DNA from 3 places in the Nocardioides sp. Leaf285 genome. Region 3 is predicted to be linked to each of the others. Evidence: riboswitches for the same ligand, from Rfam matches in the RefSeq annotation. Region 3 holds a riboswitch; each other region holds the start of a gene.
The links. Region 3 has a riboswitch for thiamine pyrophosphate ahead of ASF47_RS15400 (thiamine ABC transporter substrate-binding protein). Riboswitches for the same ligand answer to the same signal wherever they lie in the genome.
Positions count from the first base shown of each region.

Region 1: it holds a riboswitch for thiamine pyrophosphate, as region 3 does, so the genes downstream of both, thiE (thiamine phosphate synthase) here and ASF47_RS15400 (thiamine ABC transporter substrate-binding protein) in region 3, are expected to answer to the same signal.
Region 2: it holds a riboswitch for thiamine pyrophosphate, as region 3 does, so the genes downstream of both, ASF47_RS01200 (FAD-dependent oxidoreductase) here and ASF47_RS15400 (thiamine ABC transporter substrate-binding protein) in region 3, are expected to answer to the same signal.

Region 1 is NZ_LMNH01000003.1:812,732-818,124, forward strand. It holds gene thiD (bifunctional hydroxymethylpyrimidine kinase/phosphomethylpyrimidine kinase) at 1-834, opposite strand, end outside; gene thiE (thiamine phosphate synthase) at 831-1,547, opposite strand; TPP riboswitch at 1,538-1,633, opposite strand; gene ASF47_RS12135 (FAD-binding oxidoreductase) at 1,702-3,078, shown strand; gene ASF47_RS12140 (class I SAM-dependent methyltransferase) at 3,075-4,358, shown strand; gene ASF47_RS12145 (siderophore-interacting protein) at 4,372-5,175, shown strand; gene era (GTPase Era) at 5,168-5,393, shown strand, end outside.
Region 2 is NZ_LMNH01000001.1:229,386-234,778, forward strand. It holds gene ASF47_RS01180 (hypothetical protein) at 1-270, opposite strand, end outside; gene ASF47_RS21525 (DoxX family protein) at 416-868, shown strand; gene ASF47_RS01190 (hypothetical protein) at 994-1,302, shown strand; gene ASF47_RS01195 (fumarate hydratase) at 1,372-3,072, opposite strand; TPP riboswitch at 3,169-3,278, shown strand; gene ASF47_RS01200 (FAD-dependent oxidoreductase) at 3,391-4,647, shown strand; gene thiS (sulfur carrier protein ThiS) at 4,644-4,844, shown strand; gene ASF47_RS01210 (thiazole synthase) at 4,841-5,393, shown strand, end outside.
Region 3 is NZ_LMNH01000004.1:227,924-233,316, reverse strand. It holds gene ASF47_RS15415 (M1 family metallopeptidase) at 1-755, opposite strand, end outside; gene ASF47_RS15410 (GNAT family N-acetyltransferase) at 890-1,414, opposite strand; gene ASF47_RS15405 (alpha/beta hydrolase) at 1,423-2,343, opposite strand; TPP riboswitch at 2,448-2,578, shown strand; gene ASF47_RS15400 (thiamine ABC transporter substrate-binding protein) at 2,568-3,689, shown strand; gene ASF47_RS15395 (ABC transporter permease) at 3,686-5,320, shown strand; gene ASF47_RS15390 (ABC transporter ATP-binding protein) at 5,382-5,393, shown strand, end outside.

The DNA of each region.
Region 1 (5,393 bases), on a different contig from region 3:
GTGCTCGATGGCGCCGCGGAGCCAGGCCTTGGCCGTGCGCGCCGAGCCGGCCCAGTCGGCGGTGCGGGCCAGCAGGGTGGCCATCGCCGCCGACAGCGAGCAGCCCGTGCCGTGGGTGCCGGTGCTCGCCAGCCGCCGTCCCGGCAGCTCGAGCAGGCCGCCCGGCACCACCGGCGCCGCGGCGGCGTCCACGAGGGCGTCGGGACAGCCGGCCTCCCCGCCGCGGTCGGAGGCGCTGCGCGCCAGGTGTCCTCCCTTGGCCAGCACGACCGCGCCGGTGCGCGCCGACAGCTCGGCCGCCTGCGCGAGCGCTCCCGACCAGTCGGGTGCCGCGGGCCGGTCGACCAGCACCGCCAGCTCGGCGAGGTTGGGCGTCAGCAGGTCGGCGCCGGCGCACAGGTCGCGCACCGCGGCCTCGGCGTCGGCGTCGAGGAGGCGGTGGCCGCTGGTGGAGACCATCACGGGGTCGAGCACCACCAGCGGCGGCGCCGTCCGCCCGAGCCACGCCGCGACCTCGCCTACCACGTCGGCGCGGGCCAGCATGCCCACCTTGACCGCGTCGACGACGATGTCGTCGGAGACCGCGTCGAGCTGGGCGCGCAGGAAGGACGGCGGGGGCACGTGCACGGCGCGCACCCCGTGGGTGTTCTGCGCGGTGAGGGCGCTGAGGGCGGCCATGCCGTAGCCGCCGTGGGCGGCGATGCTCTTGAGGTCGGCCTGCACGCCGGCGCCGCCGCTGGGGTCGCTCCCGGCGATGCTGAGCACGCGGGGCAGGTCCCTGGCGCGCAGGTCCGGTCGTGCCCGGCGCCCCGCGGTGGTGACGGGGCGGCTCACGGGGCGCCCCAGGCGGTGACGAGGGCCGCGGCGGCGAGGCGCGGGTCGGGGGCGGCGCAGACGGCCGCGACGACGGCGGCCCCCGCCGCGCCCGCACCCCGCACCGCGGCGAGGTCGCCCGCGACGATGCCACCGATCGCCACGCAGGGCAGCCGCCCGGCCGCGGCCACGACGGCGGCGAGGCCGGTCGCGCCGGTCACCGGCGGGTGGTCGGCCTTGGTGGTGCTCGCGCGGTAGGCGCCGACCCCGAGGTAGTCGACCGTGCCGGGCGGCAGGTCGCCCGCGCGGGCGGCCAGCGCCGGGGTGGGGGTGGTCAGCCCGACCAGCGCGTCGGGGCCGACGAGGCGGCGTACGAGGTCGACGGGCAGGTCGCGCCGGCCCACGTGCACGCCGTCGACCGCGAGGCCGCGGGCCCGCGCGGCGAGCAGCACGTCGACGCGGTCGTCGACCACCAGGCGCGCCCGGTCGCGGCACAGCTCGGCCACCTCGCCCAGCAGCTCGAGCACTTCGCCGTCCGGCTCGGTCTTGGCGCGCAGCTGCACCCAGCGCATCCCGCCGTCGAGGGCGGCGGCCACCGTGGCCACCACGCCCCGCGGCCGGCAGGCACCGGTGTCGGCGACCAGCATGACGCCGCCGGGGCGCCACCGGGCGGGGTCGGGCCGGATCGGGTCGGGCCGGGTCGGGTCCGGCTGGATCGGGCGTGGCTGGTCCACGGCGACATCCCTTCGCTAGTGCGAGCTAGATCAGGTTCGACGGGTCTGCTCTCAGCCCGCGTCGGCGGGCACCCCGTGTCGTCCGCCACCGTACGACGGGGGGCGACACGGACCCGACACCTGGGCGACACGACCCGGGAGTAACGTGCGGCGAGTGGCTGAGAGCGGTGCTTGGAGACAGCATGAGGAGGCGGTCGCCCGCCTGTTGACGTCGTACGCGGAGCTGGCGCCCGACGCCCCCGTGCGGCTGGCCAAGCGCACCTCGAACCTGTTCCGGCCCCGCGCCGCGACCACGTCGCCGGGCCTCGACGTGTCGGGCCTGACCGGCGTGATCGAGGTCGACCCCGGGCGGCGCACCGCCGAGGTGCAGGGCATGTGCACCTACGAGGACCTGGTGGCGGCCACGCTGGCCCACGGGCTCGTGCCCGAGGTGGTGCCGCAGCTGCGCACCATCACCCTCGGTGGCGCGGTCACCGGGCTGGGCGTGGAGTCGACGAGCTTCCGCCACGGGCTGCCCCACGAGTCGGTGCTGGAGATGGACGTGCTCACCGGCGCCGGCGAGATCGTCACGACCCGACCCGGCGAGGACCTCTTCGACACCTTCCCCAACTCCTACGGCTCGCTGGGCTACGCCACGCGGCTGCGGATCTCGCTGGTCGCGGTGCCGTCCTTCGTGGCCCTGCGCCACGTGCGCTTCGCCAACGCGAAGGAGCTGGCGGCGGGGATCGCGGCCGTGGTCGGGTCGGGGGAGCACGACGGGGTGCGTGTCGACGGCCTCGACGGGGTCGCGTTCTCCCCCGACGAGCTCTACCTCACGCTGGCCACCTTCACCGACCGACCCGGCGGGCCCGCGTCGGACTACACCGGCCAGCAGGTCTTCTACCGCTCCCTGCAGCAGCGCGAGCACGACGTGCTGACCACCGAGGACTACCTCTGGCGCTGGGACACCGACTGGTTCTGGTGCTCGGGGGCCTTCGGGGTGCAGCGCCCCGTCGTGCGACGCCTGTGGCCGCGGCGCTGGCGTCGCTCCGACGTCTACCACCGCCTCGTCGGCCTCGACCAGCGCCTCGGCCTGGTCGACCGCCTCGACGCCCGCGCGGGCCGACCGCGCCGCGAGCGGGTGGTGCAGGACGTCGAGGTGCCCGTCGAGCGGCTGCCCGACTTCCTGGCGTGGTTCGACGACGAGGTCGGCATGCGCCCGGTGTGGCTGTGCCCGCTGGTCTCCCGCGGCACCAGCGGCGGCGGGCGCTGGCCCACCTACCCCCTCGAGCCGGGCGAGACCTACGTCAACGTCGGCTTCTGGGGCACCGTGCACGTCGGCGACGACGCCGACGACGGCCCGACCAACCGCGCCATCGAGGCCGAGGTGCACCGCCTCGGCGGGCACAAGTCCCTCTACTCCGAGGCCTTCTACGACCGCGAGACCTTCGACCGGCTCTACGACGGGGCGCACCTGGCCGCCGTCAAGGCCCGCGTCGACCCCGACGACAGACTCACCCACCTCTACGACAAGGCGGTGCGCAGGCAGTGACCGGCCCCACGACATCCACCCTCACCATCGGCCAGGCGGTCGAGACCCTGCTGCGCGACGGCATGCCGGTGCGGTTCCGGGCCTACGACGGCTCCGTCGCGGGCCCGCCCGACGCCGAGCTCGGCCTCGAGCTGCGCACCCCGCGCGGGCTGTCGTACCTGCTCACCGCGCCCGGCGACCTGGGCATGGCGCGCGCCTACGTCTCCGGCGACCTGGTCGTGCACGGCGTGCACCCCGGCGACCCCTACGCCGTCATGCGGCTCCTGCAGAACCACCTGCGCTTCCGCAAGCCCACCCCCGGCGAGCTCGTGACCCTCGTGCGCGGGCTCGGCCTGGGGCACCTCAAGCCGCCGCCGCCCCCGCCGCAGGAGCACCTGCCGCGCTGGCGACGCGCCGTGGAGGGCCTGCGCCACTCCCTGACGCGCGACGCCGAGGTCATCAGCCACCACTACGACGTCTCCAACGCCTTCTACCGCCACGTGCTGGGCCCCTCGATGGCCTACACCTGCGCCGTCTACCCCGACGCCGACGCCTCGCTGGAGGAGGCGCAGGCCGAGAAGTTCGACCTCGTGTGCCGCAAGCTCGACCTCAAGCCGGGACAGCGCCTGCTCGACGTGGGCTGTGGCTGGGGAGGCATGGTGCGCCACGCCGCGCGGGAGTACGGCGTGAAGGCGCTCGGCGTGACGCTGTCGCGCGAGCAGGCGTCGTGGGCCAAGGAGGCCATCGACCGCGACGGCCTGGGCGACCTCGCCGAGGTGCGCCACAGCGACTACCGCGAGGTGCTCGAGACCGACTTCGACGCGGTCAGCTCGATCGGCCTGCTCGAGCACGTCGGCGTGCGCAACTACCCGGCGTACTTCTCCTTCCTGCGCGAGCGGCTGCGCCCCGAGGGCCGGCTGCTCAACCACTGCATCACCCGCCACGACAACGCGGTCACCGAGACCGGGGCGTTCATCGACCGCTACGTCTTCCCCGACGGCGAGCTCACCGGGTCGGGCACGATCATCGCCACCGCCCAGGACGCGGGGCTGGAGGTCGTGCACGAGGAGAACCTGCGCCGCCACTACGCGATGACCCTGCGCGACTGGTGCGCCAACCTCGTCGAGCACTGGGACGAGTGCGTGGCCGAGGTCGGCGAGGGCACGGCCCGGGTGTGGGGGCTCTACATGGCCGGCTCGCGGCTCGGCTTCGAGCGCAACGAGATCCAGCTGCACCAGGTGCTCGCGGTGCGCACCGGCGAGGACGGCTCCGACGGATTGCCGCTGCGGCCCACCTGGTGACTAACCTCGTCCGGTGAGCACCCGCGCCCAGCAGTACGCCGCCGTGGTGCTGCGTCGCGAGCAGCGCAGCGACCACCTCGTGCGCCTGGTCCTCGGCGGGCCCGGTCTGGCCGGGTTCGTCTCGACCGGGGTGCCCGACGAGTGGGTGGGCCTCGTGGTGCCGGGCCAGTTCCAGAGCCGCTACTACACGGTGCGCTCCTGGGACGGCACCGAGCTCGTGCTCGACGTCGTCGTGCACGACGTCGGCCTGGTCGCCGAGTGGGCGGCCCGGCCGGCCGAGGAGCTGGTGGGGGAGACCGTGACGGTCACCGAGCCCAAGGGCTCCTTCGCCATGCCGGCGGGAGCGGCCTGGCTGATGCTGGTCGGCGACCTCACCGCCCTGCCGGCCATGGCCCGCATCGCCCAGACGACCACCCGGGCCGACGGCGCGAGGGCCGCGGTGCCGACCCGGATCTGGGTCGAGGTGCCCGAGGTGCCGACCGGCTACCTGCCCGAGGGCCCCGACGTGACCTGGCTGCCGCAGCCCGGCGAGGGCCGCTCCCGGCTGGCCGAGGTCGTCGAGGAGCTGGACTGGCCCGCCGACGAGGGATACTTCTGGATGGCGGGGGAGTCCTCGCAGATGCGGGCGATCCGCAAGCACCTGATGCGCGAGCGGTCGCTGCCCAGCACGGCCTACGACGTGATGGGCTACTGGCGCGGAGGCGCCACCCGTCAGCCGCGCGCTGTCGACCCCGGCCCCATCTGGCGGGCCGGCAAGGCAGCGGGCAAGACCGACGAGCAGATCTGGGCCGACTATGACGAGGCGCGACATGAGTGAGACCCCCACGACCCCCGGCAGCAGGTCGGGCCGCACGTCCGGCGAGCGCCTCGACGACCACCGCGCGGGCGGCGGCGCCGACGGGAGCGCCGGCTTCCGCAGCGGCTTCGCCTCCTTCGTGGGCCGGCCCAACGCCGGCAAGTCCACGCTGACCAACGCGCTGGTGGGCTCGAAGGTGGTCATCACCTCCTCCAAGCCCCAGACCACCCGCACGGTGG
Region 2 (5,393 bases), on a different contig from region 3:
GGCCAGCACCTCGTGCATCGTGTAGCCCAGGCCCAGACCACCGACGACGACGTCGCGCGGGTCCTCGCACAGCTCCAGCGCGGCACGGGCCAGCGCCCGCTCGGTGTGCACCTCCACGGTGTCCATGACGAAGACGCCGTTGGCGCGCAGCTCCAGCGCCCGCGAGCCGTCGTCGCCGCGGCGCTCGCGCAGCACCAGCTCGCCGCGCGCGCTCTCGGCGCGGGCGACCTCGACGTGGTGGACCTCGACGGGACCGGCTCCGGGCTGCACCCCGTCATCCTCGCCCATCGCGAGACGCGACGTCACCCGGGCGTCACACGGCCGTCACGCGGGGCTCAGGTCGCTCTCAGTCGGGCTCCCTACGGTGGTGGAAACGTCAACTACCGACCCCCGTCGCCCCCCTGGAGGAACCCCCGTGTCGACCGTTCTCGGGAACCGTCTGCCCCCCGCCGCGCAGGACGTCGTGCTCCTGCTCGCCCGCCTGCTGCTCGGCGCCGTGCTCATCGCCCACGGCTGGCAGAAGCTCGTCGACCAGGGCGTGGGCGCCACGGCCGACGGCTTCGCCCAGCTGGGCATCCCCGCCCCCACGGCCGCGGCCGTCTTCGCGGTCGTGGCCGAGCTCGGCGGCGGCGTCCTGCTCGTGCTCGGGCTGCTCACGCCGGTCGCCGGCCTGCTGGTGGCGGCCACGATGGCCGGCGCGTGGTGGTTCGTGCACCGCGGCAGCGGCCTCTTCGCCGCCGAGGGCGGCTGGGAGCTCGTGGCCGCGCTGGGGCTCGGCGCGCTCGTGCTCGGCGTCGTGCCGGGGCGACTCGCCCTCGACCACGTGCTCGCCGGCCGGGGAGCGCGCCGCGAGCCCGTCGCGGCCTGACCGGCCCACCCGACCCGCCCACCCTTTGGGACCGGATCGGCCCCGGGACCCCCGGTGGGCTCGGGGCCGGGCCGGCGGCGCAGTACGTTCGAGACGGTCGGACCCGCCGACCGCGAGGAGGACCGATGAGCGACCACGAGGCCGGCACCGGCCAGGGATCCCAGCACGCGACGCCGAAGCCCGACGCCGCCGGCTCGAAGCTCTACACCGAGCACGACCCGGAGCGCGCCGCGGAGAAGGACAACGCCCACGAGCGCCCCGGTCCCGGCGACCAGGACGGCCAGCTCTCCGAGGTCGGCAACCTCGAGGACGCGGGCGACCCGATCATGCCCGACCAGGCCGTCGCCGGCGCCCCCGACGCCGAGAGCGGATCCGTCGACGAGGGTCCTGCGGGGCCCAACGCCAACCCCAACGCCGGCGCCCGACGTACCTGACCGGACCCCGCGACGCACGACGCCCCCGCACCGGACCGGTGCGGGGGCGTCGTGCGTCGCGGGGGAGGGCTACTCCTGCGAGCGCACCCGCAGGCCGGCGCCCAGCGCGCTCAGCGGCACGGTGACGGCGCCGGAGGGGTCGGTGAAGAAGTCGTTGCCCTTGTCGTCGACGACGATGAAGGCCGGGAAGTCCTCGACCTCGATCTTCCACACCGCCTCCATGCCGAGCTCGGCGTACTCCAGCACCTCCACCGAGGTGATGCAGTCCTGGGCCAGCCGGGCGGCGGGTCCGCCGATGGAGCCGAGGTAGAAGCCGCCGTGGGCCTCGCACGACTCGGTGACCTGCTTCGAGCGGTTGCCCTTGGCCAGCATCACCTTCGAGCCGCCGGCGGCCTGGAAGGACCGCACGTAGGAGTCCATCCGCCCGGCGGTGGTGGGGCCGAAGGAGCCGGACGCCATGCCGTCGGGGGTCTTGGCCGGGCCGGCGTAGTAGACCGGGTGGTCCTGGAGGTACTGCGGCATCTCCTCGCCGGCGTCGAGGCGCTCCTGGATCTTGGCGTGCGCGATGTCGCGGGCGACCACCAGCGGGCCGGTGAGCGAGAGGCGGGTCTTGACCGGGTGGCGGGTGAGCTCGGCGAGGATCTCGTCCATCGGGCGGGTCAGGTCGATGCGCACGACGTCGCCGGCGCCGACGAGGTCCTGCACCTCCGGCTCGGGGAGGTACTGCGCGGGGTCGGTCTCCAGCTGCTCGAGGAAGACGCCCTCGGCGGTGATCTTGCCCAGCGCCTGGCGGTCGGCCGAGCAGGAGACGGCGATCGCGACCGGGCACGAGGCGCCGTGGCGCGGCAGGCGCACGACCCGCACGTCGTGGCAGAAGTACTTGCCGCCGAACTGCGCGCCGATCCCGAAGGACTGGGTCAGCTCGAAGACCTGCTCCTCCAGCTCGAGGTCGCGGAAGCCGTGGGCGCTCATCGAGCCCTCGGTGGGCAGGTTGTCGAGGTAGTGCGCCGAGGCGTACTTGGCGGTCTTGAGCGCGAACTCTGCGCTCGTGCCGCCGATGACCACGGCGAGGTGGTACGGCGGGCACGCGGCGGTGCCGAGGGAGCGGATCTTCTCGTCGAGGAACTCCAGCATCCGCTTCGGGTTGAGGATCGCCTTGGTCTCCTGGAAGAGGAACGACTTGTTGGCCGACCCACCGCCCTTGGCCATGAAGAGGAACTTGTACTCCGGCGAGCCGTCGGCGGCGGGCGTGGAGTAGAGCTCGATCTGGGCCGGCAGGTTGCTGCCGGTGTTCTTCTCCTCGTAGGTGGTCAGCGGGGCCAGCTGGGAGTAGCGCAGGTTGAGCCGGGTGTAGGCGTCGAAGACGCCCCGGCTGATCGCCTCGCCGTCGTCGGCGCCGGTGAGCACGCCCTCGGACTTCTTGCCCATGACGATGGCGGTGCCGGTGTCCTGGCACATCGGCAGGACGCCGCCGGCGGAGATGTTGACGTTCTTGAGCAGGTCGAGCGCCACGAAGCGGTCGTTGCCGGAGGCCTCGGGGTCGTCGATGATCTTCCGCAGCTGGGCCAGGTGGGCCGGGCGCAGGTAGTGGCTGATGTCGTGCATCGCCTCGGCGGTCAGCCGCCGGATCGCCTCCGGCTCGACCTGGAGGAAGGTGCGCCCGCCGGCCTCGAAGGTGGAGACCCCCTCGTCGGTCACCAACCGGTAGGGCGTGTCGTCCTTGCCGGTGGGGAGGAGGTCGGAGTACCGGAAGTCGGGTTCGCTGGCCACGGGCCGCAAGGCTACGCCTGGGCGCGCCCCCGTGGGGCAGGACCCCGCTCCGCGGTCGACCCCTGGAATGCGCCCGGAGCGGCTGCTACGGTCGACGGCGTCCACCACGGGAGCTCGCGGCAGCGAGCTGAGAGGGAGCTGAGCCGCTCCGACCGTCGAACCTGATCCGGGTCATGCCGGCGAAGGAAGCGAGGAGCAGCCGTGCTGTCGTCACGTCCCACCACCCGTCGTCCGAGCCCGCCGTCGAGCGCTCCGTCGAGTCCCCCGACGAGGGGGTGCGCCGGGGCTCCGCCCCGCTCGGCCCGGAGGGGCTGACCCGTGCGCGTGCGGGTGCTCGGCGCGGGGGTCGTCGGCCTGGCCTGCGCCGACGAGCTGGTGCGGCGCGGCCACGAGGTCGAGGTCGTCGACCCGGCCCCCGGTGGCGGTGCGTCCTACGCCGCCGCGGGGATGCTCGCGCCCACCGCCGAGGTGTGGCACGGCGAGGAGGCGCTGCTCGACCTGGGCCTGCGCAGCCTCGCGCTGTGGCCGGCCGCCGCCCGCCGCTGGGGTGTCGCGCTGCGCCCGGGCGGCACGCTCCTCGTCGGTCGTGACGACGCCGACCTCCAGCTGGTCGAGCGCCAGGCCGCGCTGCTGGCCCGCCTGGGCCGGCCCGTCGACGTCGTGGGCGGACGGGCCGCCCGCAGCCTCGAGCCGCGTCTCGGCGCCGGCGTCGCCGGAGCCGCCCTGCTGCCCGACGAGGGCAGCGTCGCCCCGCGCGAGGTCGTGGCCGCCCTGCTCGACCGGCACCGCGCCCGCCTCCTCCCGGCCCCGTCGGGGGCCCCGGTCGACCGCACGGTGGTCGCGACCGGGATCGCCGCGACCGGACTGGTGCGCGGCGTGCGCGGGGAGGTCCTGCGGCTGCGCAGCGACGACCCGCCCGAGCGCACCGTGCGCGGGTGGGTCCACGGCGAGCCCGTCTACGTCGTGCCCCGCGCCGACGGCGAGGTGGTCGTCGGCGCGACCAGCGAGGAGCACGACGCGCCCCCGGTGGTCACCGCCGGCGGGGTGCGCCGCCTGCTCGAGGCCGCCTGCCGGCTGCTGCCCGGGCTCGACCGCGCCGAGCTGCTCGAGGCGACCGCCCGCGACCGTCCGGCCACGGCCGACAACCTGCCGCTCGTGGGGCCGGCCGGGCCGCGCTGGTCCGCGGGTCGGGCCGACGGCGGCCACGACACGGGCACCGGCGGGCGCGAGACGCCGGGAGCCCGCGACACGGGCACCGACAGCGACACGGGCGCCGACGGCGACACGGGCACCGACGGCGACACCGTGCTGGCCGTCGGTCTCTTCCGCCACGGCGTGCTGCTCGCCCCGCTCGTGGCCGCGCTGGTGGCCGACCACCTCGACCACGGCCACGTCGAGCCCGCCCTCGACCCGCGCCGCCTCGACCCGCGCCGCCTCGATCGGCGCCGCCTCGATCCGCCGCCCGCGCCACCGCACCGCCACCCGACCGCCCCAGCACACCCCCACCCGACCGCCCCAGCACACCCCCACCCGACCGCCCCAGCACACCTCCACCCGGACGGAGACCGCCCATGACCCACGTCGTGCTCAACGGCGAGGCGCGCAGCCTCGACGACACCACCACGCTGGCCGAGCTGCTGGCCCCCACCGGCGCCGGGCGCGGCTGCGCGGTCGCCCTCAACGGCGTCGTCGTGCCCCGTGCGCAGCTGGCGGACCGGCGCCTCGCCGACGGCGACGTGGTCGAGGTCGTGACGGCGGTGCAGGGCGGATGAGCACCGACGACGACCTCGTAGTCGGTGGCGTCGCGCTCGCCTCCCGGCTCCTGCTCGGCACCGGCGGTCTGCCCTCGGTGGCGCTGCTGCCCGCCGTGCTGGCGGCCGCCCGCCCCGGCCTGGTCACGGTGAGCATGCGGCGCTCCGGCGCCCGGGGCCCCGGCGGGGTGCTCGACGTGCTCGACCGCGCCGGCGTGCGGGTGCTGCCCAACACCGCCGGCTGCACCACCGCCCGCGAGGCCGTGCTCACCGCGGAGCTGGCCCGCGAGGCGCTCGGCACCGACTGGGTCAAGCTCGAGGTCGTCGGCGACGAGGCCACGCTGATGCCCGACCCCGTCGAGCTGCTCGAGGCCGCCGGGACGCTGGTGCGCTCCGGCTTCACCGTGCTGCCCTACACCACCGACGACGCCGTCGTGGCGCGCCGGCTGGCCGACCTCGGCTGCGCCGCGGTGATGCCGCTGGGCTCGCCCATCGGCTCGGGACTGGGCGTGCTCAACCCTCGTGCCATCGAGGCCCTGGTCGCCGCCGTCGACGTGCCGGTCGTGCTCG
Region 3 (5,393 bases):
GACCAGATTGGGATCGTGCGGCCGTCGACCGACTCGGTCTGCGACTCGAAGACGTCGAACTGCCCGATCGAGACCATGGCCAGGTAGGTCGCCATCGGGTCGTCGGCCCGCCAGGTCCACGTGGTGGTGAGGCCCTCGTCGCGCTGGGAGACGAGCACGCCGTTGGCGGTGGCCTCGTAGCCGGTGGGCACGGTGAGGCGGAAGGTGTAGCGCGCCTTGTCGCCGGGGGTGTTGTTGGAGGGGATCCAGGTCATCGTGCCGACCGGCTCGCCCAGGGCGGTGGCGCCGTCGGCCGTGCGGACCCAGCCCTCGGTGGACCCGTCGGGGTCGATGTGCTCCTGCGGCTCGCCGCCGTAGTCGACGCGCACCGTGAAGCGCCCCCGGTCGAGCCCGCCGTCGGGGCGCACCGTGAGCTCGTGGCCGTCGCGCGAGAAGGCGGCCTGCTCGCCGTCGACCAGCACGCGCGACACGTCGAGACCCTCAAGGTCGAGGTCGAAGCGGCCCAGGTCGCGCGCCGCGACGGCGACGATCCGCGTCGTGGCGGTGAGCCGATTGGTCACGGGCGTGTAGTCGAGCGACACGTCGTAGGACCGGACCTGGTAGCGCGCGTCGCCCTGCCGCGGGAAGAGCGTGTCGCCGCCCGCACCGGCCTCGCTGCCGGCCTGGGCCGCGTACGCCGCCGGGGGCGCGAGCGCCACCACCCCGGTCGAGGCGAGGGCGAGGGTGGCCAGGGAGAGTCCGAGTCGTCGCAGCACGTCTCGGACCCTACGCCCGCCCGACCCCGCCGGCGACCGCCCCGCCCCGCCCCCGGTGGTCGAGGAGGGAGCGTCAGCGACCGTCTCGAAACCCCCGCGGCCCCCACCACCCCCGCAGGCCACGCCGGGACCTCTCAGCCGCGCCGTCGCATCGGCACGTGGGGGATGCCGTCCTCCAGGAACTCCGGCCCGTCGACGGCGAAGCCGAAGCCGGCGTACCAGCCCGCCAGCGGCGCCTGGGCGTCGAGCACGACGTCACGGCGCACCGCGCTCCCGGTCTCGGCCCCGGTCTCGCTCCCGGTCCCGGCCCCGTCGCACAGCGCCACGCACGCCTCCATCAGCGCACCGCTGAGCCCTCGCCCGCGCCCCGCGGGATGCAGCACGACCCGGCCGATGCGCCACGTGGCGCCGTCGTCGAGCACCCGGGCGTAGCCCAGCACCGGCACCTCGTCGGGTCGCTCGGGGTCGGGGAGCACGACGTGGCGGGTGCCGGGCTCGGTGTCACGGCCGTCGAGGTCGGGGTAGGGGCAGGCCTGCTCGACCACGAAGACCTCCTGCCTCAGCCGCCACGCGGCGTAGGCGACCGCCGGCGCGAGCCCCGCGAAGTTGCTCGACCACACCACCGGGCCGCCCGCCGAACCGCCCGCCGAACGGCTCACCGGGCCGCTCACCGGGCCGACCCCCGCAGGAAGGCCTCGACGGTGCGCCGGGCCCGACGTGCCTCGGGGATGAGCGGCAGGATCGGGTAGACGTGGATGAGGTCGGACTCCTCGACGTAGGTGAGGTCCCACCCGGCCTCGGCGGCCCGCCGCGCCAGCAGCCGTACGCCGGGGACGAGCAGGTCGCGCGTGCCGCAGAGCACGAGCGCCGGCGGCAGGCCGGCGAGGTCGCCCAGCGCCGGGGAGACCTCGGGGCGGGCCAGGTCGTCGGGGGAGCCGGCCCACCACGCGGCGTAGGCGTGCAGTTTGGACTCGAAGAGCCACGGGTCGCGCGCCGCGAACCACCGCGTCGCGGGCGTGGAGGTGGTGAGGTCGACCCAGGGCGAGAGCAGCAGCAGCCGCTCCAGCGACCCCGCCGGGTCGAGACCGCGGTCGCGCACGCTCTGGGCCACGGCCAGCGCGATGCCGCCGCCGGCGGAGTCGCCGCCCAGCAGCACCGGGCCGTGGGCGCAGGCGCGCGCGACGACGTCGACGAGCCGGTCGTGGGAGTCGGCCCAGGTGCTGCCCGGGGCCAGCGGGTAGTCGGGCAGCACCACCCGCACCCCGAGCCGGCGGGCGAGCGCGGCGGCGTAGCGCACGTGGAAGGGGTCGATGCCGGCGACGTAGGCGCCGCCGTGCATCCACACCAGGGTCCGCTCGGGCTCGACCCCGCGTGGGGCGAGCACGTGCACGTCGAAGCCGGCGGAGGAGTCGGTGACCAGGGTGAAGCGCCGCGCGAAGCCGGGCACCAGCCCCGTCGCCAGCCCGGGCGCGCGGCGTGCCTGCCCCTCGAGCACGCGCTCGCGCTCCTCGGGCAGCGAGCTCAGCTCGCCGGCCCGGCGCAGTCGGGGGATGAGGGTCGCGAGGAGCTGGTGGCGGAGGCTCGGCACGCCGGAAGCCTCTCAGACCCCGCCAGCCGCACCCACCGGGCGGGCGCCGGGTGGCCACGGCCCGGCGGCCGACCGTGCCGGAGCGGCCGGCGACCTACACTGGCCGCAGAAGACAGGGGAGCACGACCGGCCACCGGTGGCGTGCTGAGAGTGCGGACGACGAGTCGCGTCGTACCGCAGACCCTCCGAACCTGCTCCGGTTAGCACCGGCGAAGGGAGTCCACATGAGGCGTGCGCGCGCACTCACCGTCCTGACCACCGCGGTGGTCCTCGGCCTCACCCCGGCCTGCTCGCTGGTCGGCACCGGCGACGACGACCCGACCGCCGGTGACGCGGGCGGTGCGGGCCCCTCCTCCACCGACGCCGGCGGCACCGAGGGGGCCACCGGCGACGGCAGCGAGGTCGTGCTGGTCACCCACGAGTCGTTCTTCCTGCCCACGAAGGTCGAGCGTGCCTTCGAGCGGCAGTCGGGCTACGACCTGGTGGTCCGCGCCTCCGGTGACGCCGGCAGCCTGACCAACAAGCTGGTCCTGACCCAGGACTCCCCGACCGGCGACGTGGCCTTCGGCGTGGACAACACCTTCGCCTCCCGCGCCCTGGAGGAGGGCGTCTTCGCCCCCTACTCCTTCGAGACCCCCGCCGGGGTCTCCGACTACGCGGTGCCCGGCGACGACGACGGGGCGCTGACCGCGGTCGACAACGGCAACGTGTGCGTCAACGTCGACGAGACGTGGTTCGCCGAGCGCGACCTCGAGCCGCCGGCCTCGCTCGACGACCTCACCGACCCCGCCTACCGCGACCTGCTCGTGGTGCCCGGGGCCACGACCAGCTCCCCGGGCCTGGCCTTCCTGCTGGCCACGATCGCGGAGTACGGCGAGGACTGGCCCGACTACTGGGCCGACCTCATGGACAACGGCGCCAAGCTCGTCGACGGCTGGTCGGACGCCTACCAGACCGACTTCACCCAGGGCGGCGGCTCCGGCGACCGCCCGGTCGTCGTCTCCTACGACTCCTCCCCGGCCTTCACCCTCGCCGACGACGGCTCGTCGACCACCCGGGCGCTGCTCGACACCTGCTTCCAGCAGGTCGAGTACGTCGGGGTCCTGGCGGGCGCGGAGAACGTGGCCGGGGCCGAGGCGCTGGTGCGCTTCATGACCGGGCCGGAGGTGCAGGCCGCGCTGCCGGAGTCGATGTACGTCTTCCCGGTCGTCGAGGGCACCGAGCTGCCGGCCGACTGGGCGCAGCACGCCGAGCGCCCCACCGACCCCTACGAGGTCGACCCCGCCGAGATCGCCACCGAGCGCGCCACGTGGCTGCAGGAGTGGACGGACGTCGTCACCCGGTGAGGCGTGGGCTGACCCTGCTGGCGCTCGCGGCGCTGCCGGTGGCGGTGCTGGCGGTCTTCTTCGTGCTGCCGGTGAGCGGCATGCTCGCGCGGGGCTTCGTCGTCGACGGCGTGCTCGACCCGGGCGCCGTGCTCGAGGTGCTGGGCCGCGAGCGGGTGCACCGGGTGCTGTGGTTCACCGTCTGGTCGGCGACGGTGGCCACGGCGCTGTCGGTGCTGCTGGGCCTTCCGGCCGCCTTCGCCCTGCACCGCCTCGACTTCCCGCTGCGCCGGGTGGTGCGCGCCGCTCTGCTCGTGCCCTTCGTGCTGCCGACCGTGGTCGTCGGCATCGCCTTCCGCCAGCTGCTGGGCGAGGCGGGCCCGCTGGCCTTCCTCGGCCTCGACGGCAGCCCGGTGGCGATCGTGGCGGGCCTGGTCTTCTTCAACGTCGCCGTGGTCATCCGCGGCGTGGGCGCGGCGTGGGAGTCGCTCGACCCGCGCCCGGGCGAGGCGGCCGCGGCGCTGGGTGCGAGCCCGCTGCAGGTGCTGCGCACCGTGACGCTGCCGGCGCTGCGCCCGGCGATCGTGTCGTCGGCCAGCGTGGTCTTCCTCTTCTGCGCCACCGCCTTCGGCGTCGTGCTGACCCTGGGCGGCCTGCGCTACTCCTCGGTGGAGACCGAGATCTACCTGCTCACCACCAACCTGCTCGACCTCCAGGCGGCCGCGGCCCTGTCGATCCTCCAGCTCGTGGCGGTCACCGCGCTGCTGCTGGTGGCCGCGCGGCTGCGGGCGGTGCCCGATCCGACGCTGGCGCGCGTCGTGCCCCGCCCGCGCCGCCCCCGCCGAGGCGACCTCCCCCAGCTGGGCGCCACCGCGCTGCTGCTCGTGGTGGTCGCCGCGCCCGTGGCGGTGCTGGTGAGCGGCTCGCTGCGCGTCGACGACGCCTGGAGCCTGGGCAACTACCGCGCCCTGCGCACCCCCGGCGAGGGCGGCGCCCTGCTGGTGCCGGTGACCGACGCGCTGCTCACCTCGCTGCGCACCGCGGTCGACGCGACCTGGATGTCGCTGACCCTGGGCCTGCTGGTGGCCGTCGTGGTCACCCGGGGCTCCCGCGGGCGGGCCGAGCGGCGGGTGCGCGCGGCCCTCGACGGCTTCTTCATGCTGCCCCTGGGCGTCTCGGCGGTGACGCTCGGCTTCGGCTTCCTCATCACCCTCGACTCCCCGCCGCTCGACCTGCGCGACTCCCCGCTGCTGGTGCCGGTGGCCCAGGCGCTGGTGGCGCTGCCGCTGGTGGTGCGCACGATCGCCCCCGTGCTCGGCGGCGTCGACGACCGGCAGCGCCAGGCGGCCGCCTCGCTGGGCGCCGGGGCCTGGCGCACCGTGCTCACCGTCGACCTGCCGGTGGTGTGGCGCCCCCTGCTGGCCGCCGCCGGCTTCGCCTTCGCGGTGTCGCTGGGGGAGTTCGGGGCCACCTCCTTCCTCGCGCGCGAGGAGTCCCCGACCCTGCCGGTGGTCATCTACCGCCTCATCGGCAGCCCCGGGGCGATGAACTACGGCATGGCCCTGGCCGCCTCCGTGGTGCTGGCCGCGGCCACCGCCGGTGTGATGCTGGCCGTCGAGCGGCTGCGCGTGCCGTCGCTGGGGGCCCTGTGACCGGCCCTGTGACCGGCCCCGTGACCGGCCCCGTGACCGGCCCGACGACAGGAGGAGCGCGATGCTCGCGCTG